Regions from separate parts of the Mesobacillus sp. S13 genome, predicted to be linked through region 1. Evidence: predicted binding sites of a transcription regulator. Region 1 holds the regulator's gene; the other holds the start of a gene.
What was found. Region 1 encodes Rex, which represses fermentation and respiration genes when NADH is low (regulators of the CRP and FNR family bind a similar motif). Its sites were predicted from a motif close to TTGTGAAATATTTCACAA; they were not measured.
Positions count from the first base shown of each region.

Region 2: the regulator Rex is predicted to act here: its motif matches at 3,120-3,137, upstream of qoxA (cytochrome aa3 quinol oxidase subunit II).

Region 1 covers NZ_CP084622.1:247,531-252,710, reverse strand. The annotation lists gene groES (co-chaperone GroES) at 1-226, opposite strand, end outside; gene LGO15_RS01430 (GNAT family N-acetyltransferase) at 411-938, opposite strand; gene LGO15_RS01425 (CPBP family intramembrane glutamic endopeptidase) at 1,185-1,916, shown strand; gene LGO15_RS01420 (YdiK family protein) at 1,920-2,120, shown strand; gene LGO15_RS01415 (redox-sensing transcriptional repressor Rex) at 2,146-2,811, opposite strand; gene moaC (cyclic pyranopterin monophosphate synthase MoaC) at 2,839-3,333, opposite strand; gene LGO15_RS01405 (ABC-F family ATP-binding cassette domain-containing protein) at 3,513-5,180, shown strand, end outside.
Region 2 covers NZ_CP084622.1:2,422,558-2,427,737, reverse strand. The annotation lists gene adhE (bifunctional acetaldehyde-CoA/alcohol dehydrogenase) at 1-454, opposite strand, end outside; gene LGO15_RS12450 (hypothetical protein) at 591-818, opposite strand; gene LGO15_RS12445 (oxidoreductase) at 1,004-1,897, opposite strand; gene LGO15_RS12440 (alpha/beta hydrolase family protein) at 1,920-2,675, opposite strand; gene LGO15_RS12435 (hypothetical protein) at 2,800-2,964, shown strand; gene qoxA (cytochrome aa3 quinol oxidase subunit II) at 3,251-4,276, shown strand; gene qoxB (cytochrome aa3 quinol oxidase subunit I) at 4,266-5,180, shown strand, end outside.

The DNA of each region.
Region 1 (5,180 bases):
ACTTCACTTCTGTGCCTGCGTATTTTGAGAAGATAATGCGGTTTCCGACTTCAACTTCAAGAGCAACACGCTCGCCGCTTTCAAGGACACGGCCAGTTCCAACAGCTACGACTTTACCTTCTTGAGGTTTCTCTTTCGCTGTGTCGGGTAACACGATACCGCTTGCAGTTTTTTCTTCAGACTCAACAAGCTCGATAATAATGCGATCTCCTAGTGGCTTGATCAAGTGAAACAACCTCCTCAAATTATATGTAAATTATTTTTATTAGCACTCGCCTCAATAGAGTGCTAACACAATTTATATAATAATGAATCTCAATTTTTTTTGCAAGCGTGAAGCAAGATTTTTTCTTAAAAAATTATGATTCCCATGCCCTTGTCGAATCGTGGAAAATTCTCTGCTGACGTCCTTAACATTCTATTTGAAACAGGACATGCCTCTTCAAAGGACTGCCCATATCCACTTTAGGATGTTGAAAAGTCTTAACGGGCTTCATGCCGATTTTTTTCATGACATTTATAGAAGGTCTGTTGATCTCAGCTGTGAAACTGACGACCTTGCTAAAGCCCAGTTCATTAAATCCATACTCCAGACAGGCCTTAGCCCCTTCCGTTGCATACCCATTTCCCCATGCCTCTTTCTTGAGCCTCCAGCCAATTTCAATACAAGGGGTAAAATCCGCTTCGAAAGTTGCCCTGTGAAATCCTATAAAACCTATATATTCTTTCGTCTCCTTGACTTCAACAGCATACAGCCCATAGCCGCATTCCTCCAGCTCGGAGATGATGTTTTGATAAAATTGATGCGTTTCTTCTTCTGATAAAGTATTGGCAAAATACTTCATGACCTCCTGGTCCGCATTCATTTTTGCAAAGTGCTCCAGATCTTCTGCTGACCAGTCACGCAGTTTCAGCCTTGACGTTTCCAAATAGATCATATTTCCTCCGACCCTTTTCAAAAAATAATTCACCTTATCCTGTATGTGCTATTCCAAAATGATTAAAACTTGGTTTCACCTTTTTTCTCCTGACCCTACAATTTGAACTTTCCAATCATTTATTAGTAGAATAAAGACAGTGTCTATCCAAACCAAAGCTGTCCTCGTATTTTATTTTACAGGTCGGCTTATTATTACGTAAAATTTCAGGACATATATTATCTGCATTGATAAGGAGTTTTTCTATTGAAAAAGGAATATTGGTACATCATTATCGCCTATATAGTCATGCAGCTTTCAAGCCTGATTGGCATCCCGATTGTCGCCTTCACCGGTGCTGCAATGGGAAAGAGCCTGGAAGAAATGGAAACCCTCTCGATTCCATACTGGCTTGTGATCAGCTTTTCACTGACACTAGTCATCGTGCTTTTGCTTTTGAGGAAAGAACGCAGATCTCATGCGGACTTACGTGATGCGTCCTCTCCAGCAAGCTCAGCCGCCTGGGCTTTCGCAGGTGTATTCCTCGCACTGTTCGCGCAATCAATCGCCGCCAATATCGAAAATATGCTTGGCATCGAAATGGGATCTGAGAATACCCAGGAAATCATTAAGCTGATTGAAATGTTCCCGGTTGTCATTTTGGTCAGTTCGATCATCGGCCCTATATTAGAGGAAATCGTCTTCCGTAAGATCATTTTCGGCAGCCTGCATAAGAAAATGAATTTCTTTTTCGCTGGATTGATCAGCTCTGTTATTTTTGCGCTTGCACATATGGAACCAGAGCATGTGATCTTGTACTCTGCAATGGGGTTCACTTTTGCTTTCCTTTATGTAAAAACAAAGCGGATCATCGTGCCAATCATCGCCCATGTTACAATGAATACAATGGTTGTTCTGCTTCAATCCGTATTTAGGGAAGACATTGAGAGAATGATAAAAGAAGCAGAGAAAATTCAAGGTTTTATTGGGGGATTCTAAGTTATGAAACAATCGCCTTTATTTTCAGGCATTGTCTACATCTTGTTAGGCAGCTTATTCACCTATTTCGCCATCCAGAATGTAAACGATTCAGGATGGGGATTCTTCAGCTACTTGCTAGTGGCTCTTGCCACGTTCGACTTTGGTTCTGGCATCAGGATGATCCTTTTTCATTTCAAATTGAAGAATATAAAGAAAAAGTAGCTCCTTCCTCTGAAGGAGCTACTTTTTATTCTGCCGATTCTGTTGGTTCGGTATCTGTCGGGTAATGCTTTAAGAAATAGATCAATGATTGCAATTCAACTGCCAAATCAATATGATGGATCCTGATCGATGAAGGCACGTTCAGCCTCGCCGGCGTGAAGTTCAGGATTCCTTTGATATTTGCCTGCACCAATCGGTCTGTTATCGGCTGTGCGACAGCAGACGGGACTGTCAGGATTGCCACCTGGATGCCTTCCTCTACGACAACTTTGTCGAGATCATCCATATGGTACACTGCTACGTCACCAATCTTCGTGCCCACTTTGCCTGGATCTACGTCAAAGGCAATCTCGATTTTCGTATTATTGTTCTTTGAAAAATTGTAGTTCAGAAACGCTGTTCCCAGATTACCGACTCCGATCAAGGCAACCTTCGTCAATTCATCCTGATCCAGCGTCTTTCGGAAAAAGGTCAGCAGGTAATTGACATTATAGCCGTACCCCTTTTTACCCAAAGCTCCAAAGTAGGAAAAATCCCTGCGGATTGTCGCTGAATCCACTTTTACCGCTTCACTTAATTCCGCTGATGATACCCTTTGCTTTCCTGAAGAATGCAAGTTCAATAAGAACCGGTAATACAGCGGCAAACGTTTTGCGGTTGCCTGCGGAATCTTCATAGCATCATTCGTCATTCTCCATCCTCCACCCTGTCCGTATTTCTATCTCAACTTTTCTTCTCTCTTGAAATCGCCGTTCTTACCACCGGTTTTTTCGACCAGATAGGTCTTTCCAATTACCATGCCCTTATCAACGGCCTTGCACATATCATAAACAGTCAGCGCACATGCTGAAGCTGCTGTTAACGCTTCCATTTCCACACCTGTATTCCCTTTTGTTTTTACAGCTGCGGAGATATTTAAAACATAGTCATTTCCATTTTGCTCCCAATCGAATGAAAGGTCAATCCCTGTCAGTGGAATCGGGTGGCACATCGGGATGATTTCAGACGTTTTTTTCGCCGCCATGATGCCTGCTACTTGCGCGACAGCCAGTACATCCCCTTTTTTCATTTTATTTTCAGTGATTCTCACATATATATCTTCATTCACGGTTATGCTTGAATGGGCGACTGCCGTACGGACCGTCTCCGGTTTTTCACTGACATCGACCATCTTTGCTCTGCCCTCTTCGTTAAAATGAGTAAATTCTGCCATATGTAAGCTCCTTTCTATCAAATGATACACTATTTTGTCAAACTTGTGTGTGAACTTTGTTTCAGTGTTCACAATACAAAGTGAAATTTCAATACCATATAACCTATAGCAGTTCGCACATATTGCCGTGCCTATATTAATGGGTTACACTATCTCTAAGGCAATAGAGGTGAAAAATAATGATTTTATTACAGGTTAATCAGCTATCAAAATATTTTGCTGCTGATCTTATTTTATCGAATATAAAGTTTGAAATACAGACCAACGACCGTGTTGCGCTTGTTGGAAGGAACGGAGCAGGAAAATCAACCCTGCTGAAAATCATTGCCGGGTATGAATCCCATGATGGCGGAGAAATCATCCGTCCTAAAGGGACGATGATTGGCTATCTCGCCCAGAATACCGGGCTGGAATCCGAGAAAAGCATCTGGGATGAAATGCTGGCCGTTTTTGACCATCTGCACAGGATGGAAAAAGACTTGCGCAGATTGGAAGAAAAGATGTCGGATCCTGACATTCTTTCTAACCAGACAGAATACGACAGGGTTTTAAAAGATTATGACCTGCTGCAGGTCCAGTTCAAGGAAAAAGGCGGCTACCAATATGAAGCCGATATTCGTTCCGTCCTTCACGGCCTTAACTTCCATTCTTTTGATTATTCCACAAAAATATCCACTTTAAGCGGGGGACAAAAAACTAGACTCGCATTGGCGAAACTTTTATTGACCCGTCCGGATATTTTGATTCTCGATGAACCGACGAACCATCTTGATATTGACACGCTATCGTGGCTTGAGCAGTATTTGCAGGGCTACAACGGCGCAATCTTGATTGTATCCCACGACCGGTATTTCCTTGATAAAGTCGTCAACCAGGTTTATGAAATTTCCCGCCATCAGCTGACAAAGTTTCCTGGCAATTACAGCTCGTACTTAAATCAGAAAGCTGCGAATTACGAACGCGACATGAAACTGTATGAGAAGCAGCAGGATGAAATCTCCAAGCTCCAGGATTTTATCCAGAGGAACTTGGCCAGGGCATCCACAACCAAGCGTGCCCAAAGCCGTCGGAAGCAGCTGGAAAAAATCGATCGCATGGACAGGCCCAAGGGAGATGAAAAATCTGCCTCATTCAGCTTTCAAATCGAACGACAAAGCGGCAACGATGTCATGAAGGTTGATGCCCTATCTGTCGGCTATCACAATGACATCGTATCTGAAAATATCTTTTTCAATCTTTCACGTGGAGACAGCACGGCACTGGTTGGACCAAATGGCGTTGGTAAATCAACTTTATTAAAAACCATCGTGGAGAAACTGCCTTCGATTAAAGGGAATATTCAATACGGTTCTAATGTCTCGATTGGCTACTATGATCAGGAACAGGCAGAACTTAGCTCGAACAAAAAGGTTTTGAATGAACTCTGGGATGAATACCCATTGAAATCCGAAAAAGAGATCCGTACCGTCCTGGGGAACTTCCTATTCTCAGGAGACGATGTCCTAAAGATCGTTTCCACGCTTAGCGGTGGCGAAAAAGCACGTTTGGCACTGGCCAAGCTGATGCTGCAGAACTCGAATTTCTTAATTCTGGACGAGCCGACAAACCACCTTGATCTGGACAGCAAAGAAGTTCTTGAAAATGCACTGATCGATTATCCAGGCACCATCCTGTTCGTCTCACATGACCGTTATTTTATCAATAGGATAGCCACAAAAGTACTCGAGCTCGATCGAGGCGGTGCAACGGAATACCTTGGTGATTACGATTACTATGTCGAGAAAAAGCTGGAGCAGGAAGAGCTGCGAGCCATGGCCGAACAGGCTGCCAAAGCATCGGGAAGTGTT
Region 2 (5,180 bases), 2.2 Mb from region 1:
GCGCAGACGGGTGAAAAGCGAATATGATAGGGTTTCTTGTCTTTATTGAGATTAACGCTTTGAACATCGTTGTTGAAGTAGGATTCGTTACAGGTGTAACTCCCGCAATCACTCCAACTGGCTCAGCAATCGTGATCATTCCTTCATGCTCGTTCTCGTCAATGATGCCTGCTGTCTTGTCATATTTGATATTGTGATACACATACTCTGTCGCAAACATATTCTTGATGATCTTATCCTCATAAACACCGCGTTTTGTTTCTTCAACTGCCATTTTAGCAAGGGGCATATGTTGATCAAGACCCGCCAGCGCCATTTCTTTTACAATTTTATTCACGGCTTCTTGATCTAGCTCCCGCATTTTCGCTAATGCATTCAATCCTTTTTCTAAAAGACTATCAACCATTTTAGTGACGGTTGTTTGTTCTTTTACCACTTTTTCAATTGTCCCCATGTTCAGGACCTCCTCTTTCTTTTAGGTTTTGCTAAATGTATGTTGTTCATATGTTGTTGAGTTTTGGATTAGGTTCATTGATTGAAGAGAGTAAGTGTTTTGTTTGTGAACATTTTCACAATTAGTGTCGAAAAAATCACTCGCAAACTGGATTTCTAGGTATTTTTTCAAAGCTGATGTCTGTTAAGAATTTCGTGCTTCTCTTAACAATGACAACGAAGTTAACTGTCCAGATGTAAGCTGGAATTTCTGTATCATCTTTATACATCATTGCTTCAAACTCATCACCTATTACTTCCTCGAGCATTTCCTGAGTATAGGTCTCAGTATCAGTTGAGAAAGGTTTAAATTCGCAGTACATCATTTTAATCACTCCTTTTCCTTTTCTAATTAAAGATTAACACATAAAACGAATAATACTTTGTGAAATATTGAACAAAGTATGAATTATCATTGTTCAATATTAGTAGGAAGTGAGACCAATAAAATGAAAACGCTTACAAATATAATGTTATTTAAATATAATAAAAGAGACTCTTTAAAGAGTCTCTAAAAATCAAATTGTACCCCGGTCAACTCTTCTGACACTTGCCATAAACGGTTCATGGTCACTTCATTAAACACACCAGGGGCCGGGATTTCAATTGCAGGATATCCTTTTCTATTGCCCCTGCCATCTGGGCCGATATATTCACCGCCGTTCAAGCTGTCATCCGCTGCGGCATAAATCGTCGGAAGTGCCCCCATTGCTGCAGGTTGGGAGAAGAGTTTCATCAGACCTTTCATATATTTAGGAGTTTCACCTTTTCCTAAATTGAATAGATTCGTATTTGATATTCCCGGGTGACAGGCAACACTGATTGTTTCAATTCCATGCAGTTTCAAGCGGTTATCAAGCTCCTTTGCGAATAACAGGTTCGCAAGCTTGCTCTGACCGTAAAACTTCATTGCTTTATAGCCTTTAGAGCCGTCTAGATTGTCAAAGTCGATTGAAGCTCCACGATGAGCAATACTGCTTAGAGTGACCACTCGGGATCCAGGTGTCTTTTTCAAAAGTGGCAGTAAAAGGCCTGTCAACGCAAAATGTCCTATGTGATTGCTGCCAAATTGAAGTTCGAACCCATCTTTTGTCTTGCCGTATGGAGGAATCATCACCCCAGCGTTATTGATTAATATATGTAAATGTCTAAATTTTTCGATAAAACCTGAAGTAAAATGGCGGACACTTGCAAGGTCTGCCAGATCCAGTTTCATCATTTCAACTGATACTTTACTATTTTCTTGCAGAATGGAATCTACAGCAGCCTTGCCCTTTTCTTCATTCCTCACCGCGAGAATGACATGAGCTCCCTTGTCGGAAAGCTTTCTGGCAGCTTCAAAGCCAATTCCGCTATTTGCTCCCGTAATAATAACGGTTTGTCCTGATAAGTTCTCCCTTAACATATACATGCACCTCCAAAAGCTTCTATTTTACAAAATGGCAAATGTTCTCGATGACTTCTTTTTCCCAATAGTATGAATTAAAGGTATGGTCTGCCCCAGTCACCAGGTGTAGTGCAGCCCGTCCCTGGTAGCATTTCTCCTGATATTTCTTGGATTCCTCAATCGAAACAGCTTCATCCCTTGTTCCATGGATGATCAAAACATCCCGTTCAAATGATTTAGCCCTTTCCCATACATTAAAGGAATTTAGCTCAGCAATAAAATCCTTTCCTATTAAATTCCCACCTATGTCGAATGCGTTCTCTTCTTTTATATAAGCAGAATTTTTCTCCATAACTTTCACCTTCTCTGCCATATTGCCAGCTGGAGCCAGTAAAATAAGTTTCTCAATTTCCCCTGGATGATCTCCGGCAAGAAGACTGGCAACCAATCCTCCCATGCTAAAACCAAGAACAATTACTTTTTCCTTATCAATTTCTGGATGTGATTGAACATACTCGAGAATCGTTTCTGCCTCTGCTAACTCATTCAAAACAGTCATATCTTCAAAATTTCCATCGCTTTCTCCGCTTCCTAAAAAATCGAATCGGAAGCTGGCAATCCCAAGTTCTTCAAGTGCCCTGGAAATCTTTAAAAAGAAACGGTGCGGCTCGAGCTTGCTTCCAGTAAAGCCATGCAGAAGAATAACAGCAGGAGCCTTTTTCTGAGCCAACAAGGGGAAATGCGCCATCCCCCTCATCACCTTGTTTTTATGTAATAGCGAAACAGCTTGTTGCATTCGCATAACTCCTTCCGATGTTTTCAATATCTTCAATGGTATCACAATTGGTCTGATTAACCATTGAAATTAACTTGAATATATTCCATACTAAACACATAGGAATTATTGGAGGGATAAAAACATGAATCTTTTTGCTGAAAAATGTCCGCGTTGTAAAAAAACGCTGGAAGTTAAAGCGCATCCTTCAAGCAAGACGATCATCATTAAGGCTTGCACCTCAGGCCATTATGAAAAGGAATTCCATCCAGCATTGGAGACCTATATAGAGAGAAATAAAGTATCATAGTCTTTGAAGCAGGGCCTCAATTTGAGTGCCCTGCTTTTTCGTCAATGGGTTTTATTTTTAATTCACCAAGATGACAATTTTTGTTTTCATAATTTGTTCACATTTGTCTTCAAAACCGTAACAATTTCCATGTTAGAATGATTACAAATAAATTAGTGTGATATTTATCACACTTATTACCACAACTTACCGTTCATTTTTGGCTCTTTTTCGAAAACTTTGTGAACGAATGAACATAAGTTTGTGATAGAATGAACAAGTTCGATATTTGAAAGGAGCTGCAGTGATGAAGAAATCAAAACTTTTTTTGGTCTCCCTCACCTCGATCATAGCTGTGCTGTTGCTTAGCGGCTGTGAAAACAATATGGTGGTATTCAATCCAGAGGGACCAATTGCAAGGCAAATTCTGGAGTTAATCAACTTTTCGATTGCTTTGATGCTACTTGTTACAGTGGTTGTTTTCGGGCTATTCGGATTCATCGTCTGGAAGTATCGTGAAAAGAAAGACAATATGGATTACGAACCACCTGAAGAACACGGCAGCACTGTGCTCGAAATAATTTGGACAGTGATTCCGATATTGATTATCGTAGCTTTGACGATCCCTACTGTTAAGACGATTTACGCTATAGATGAAATCCCTAAAGGATATGAGAATAAAGAACCTCTTGTCATTAACGTTACATCCGCAGATTGGAAATGGATATTCAGCTATCCGGAACAAGGTATCGAAACTGTGAACTATGTGAATATTCCTGAAGACCGCCCGATTGATTTCAGGCTGACTTCTGCAGGTACGATGCAAAGCTTCTGGATCCCTGCTTTAGCGGGCCAAAAGTACACGATGGCAAAAGCTGAAACACAGCTGTATCTAGTGGCAGATAATCCTGGTTCCTATGTTGGAAAGAACACGAACTTCAACGGCCAGGGATATGCGGGCATGGAGTTCGAGGTACTTTCCCAGACACAAGAAGATTGGGATCAATGGATCAAAGACGTAAAAGAAACTGCTCCAAAAATGACATTGCAAGAGTATGAGAAAATGCTCGAGCCTTCCCACCTTGGACGGAAGACATTCTCAAATACTCACCTTGAGTGGGTTGATCACTCTGATCCGCATTCAAAGAACTACACAAATCCAGAAATGTATGACAGAGGACATGGCTGGCCTGGAAAGATCTTTGAGGATAAGGATAATTACAAGAATAAAGATGGAAACAATGAGCATTCAAATCATGGAAACAATGAAGATATGAAACATAAAGAATCCGAAACTGAAGATTCACACGGAGGTGACCACAGTGGGCATTAAGTGGGATGAATTTTTCGTAACAGGTGATCCATTAATTTTCGCATCACAAATCGGGATTGCCCTGACATTAGTTGGTGCATTAGCCGGCCTCACCTATTTTAAAAAATGGAATTATCTTTGGTCGGAATGGTTTACAACTGTTGACCACAAGAAGATTGGGATTATGTATATCCTGCTTGGCGTCGTGATGTTTTTCCGTGGCGGTATTGATGGCTTGATGATGAAAGGCCAGACTGCCGTACCGGAAAATGAATTCCTGAATGCACAGCACTATAACGAGGTATTCACCACTCACGGTGTCATCATGATTCTGTTTGTTGCGATGCCGCTCTTGATCGGTCTCATGAACTTTGTGATTCCTCTCCAGATCGGTGCTCGTGACGTTGCTTTTCCGCAGCTGAACGCCCTTAGCTTTTGGCTTACTGTCAGCGGTGCGGCGTTGTTCAATATTTCATTTATCATCGGCGGATCTCCTGATGCCGGTTGGACTTCCTACTTCCCTCTTGCCGGGAAAGAATTCAGTCCGGGAATAGGAAATAACTTTTACGCAGTGGCCCTGCAAATTGCGGGTGCAGGTACTTTGATGACGGGTATTAACTTCGTTGTCACAGTGTTAAAAATGAGGACTAAAGGCATGACCCTGATGAAGATGCCGATGTTCACATGGACATCTTTCATTACATCCATCATCATCGTAGCCAGCTTCCCTATTTTTACAGTAGCACTTGCCTTGATGACTTTTGACCGCACTTTCGGTACACACTTCTTCACGATTTCCGGAGGCGGCATGGATATGCTCTGGGCGAACTTGTTCTGGCTATGGGGACATCCAGAAGTTTACATCGTGGTGCTCCCGGCATTCGGTATGCTGTCGGATATTATCTCGACTTTTGCCCGTAAAACT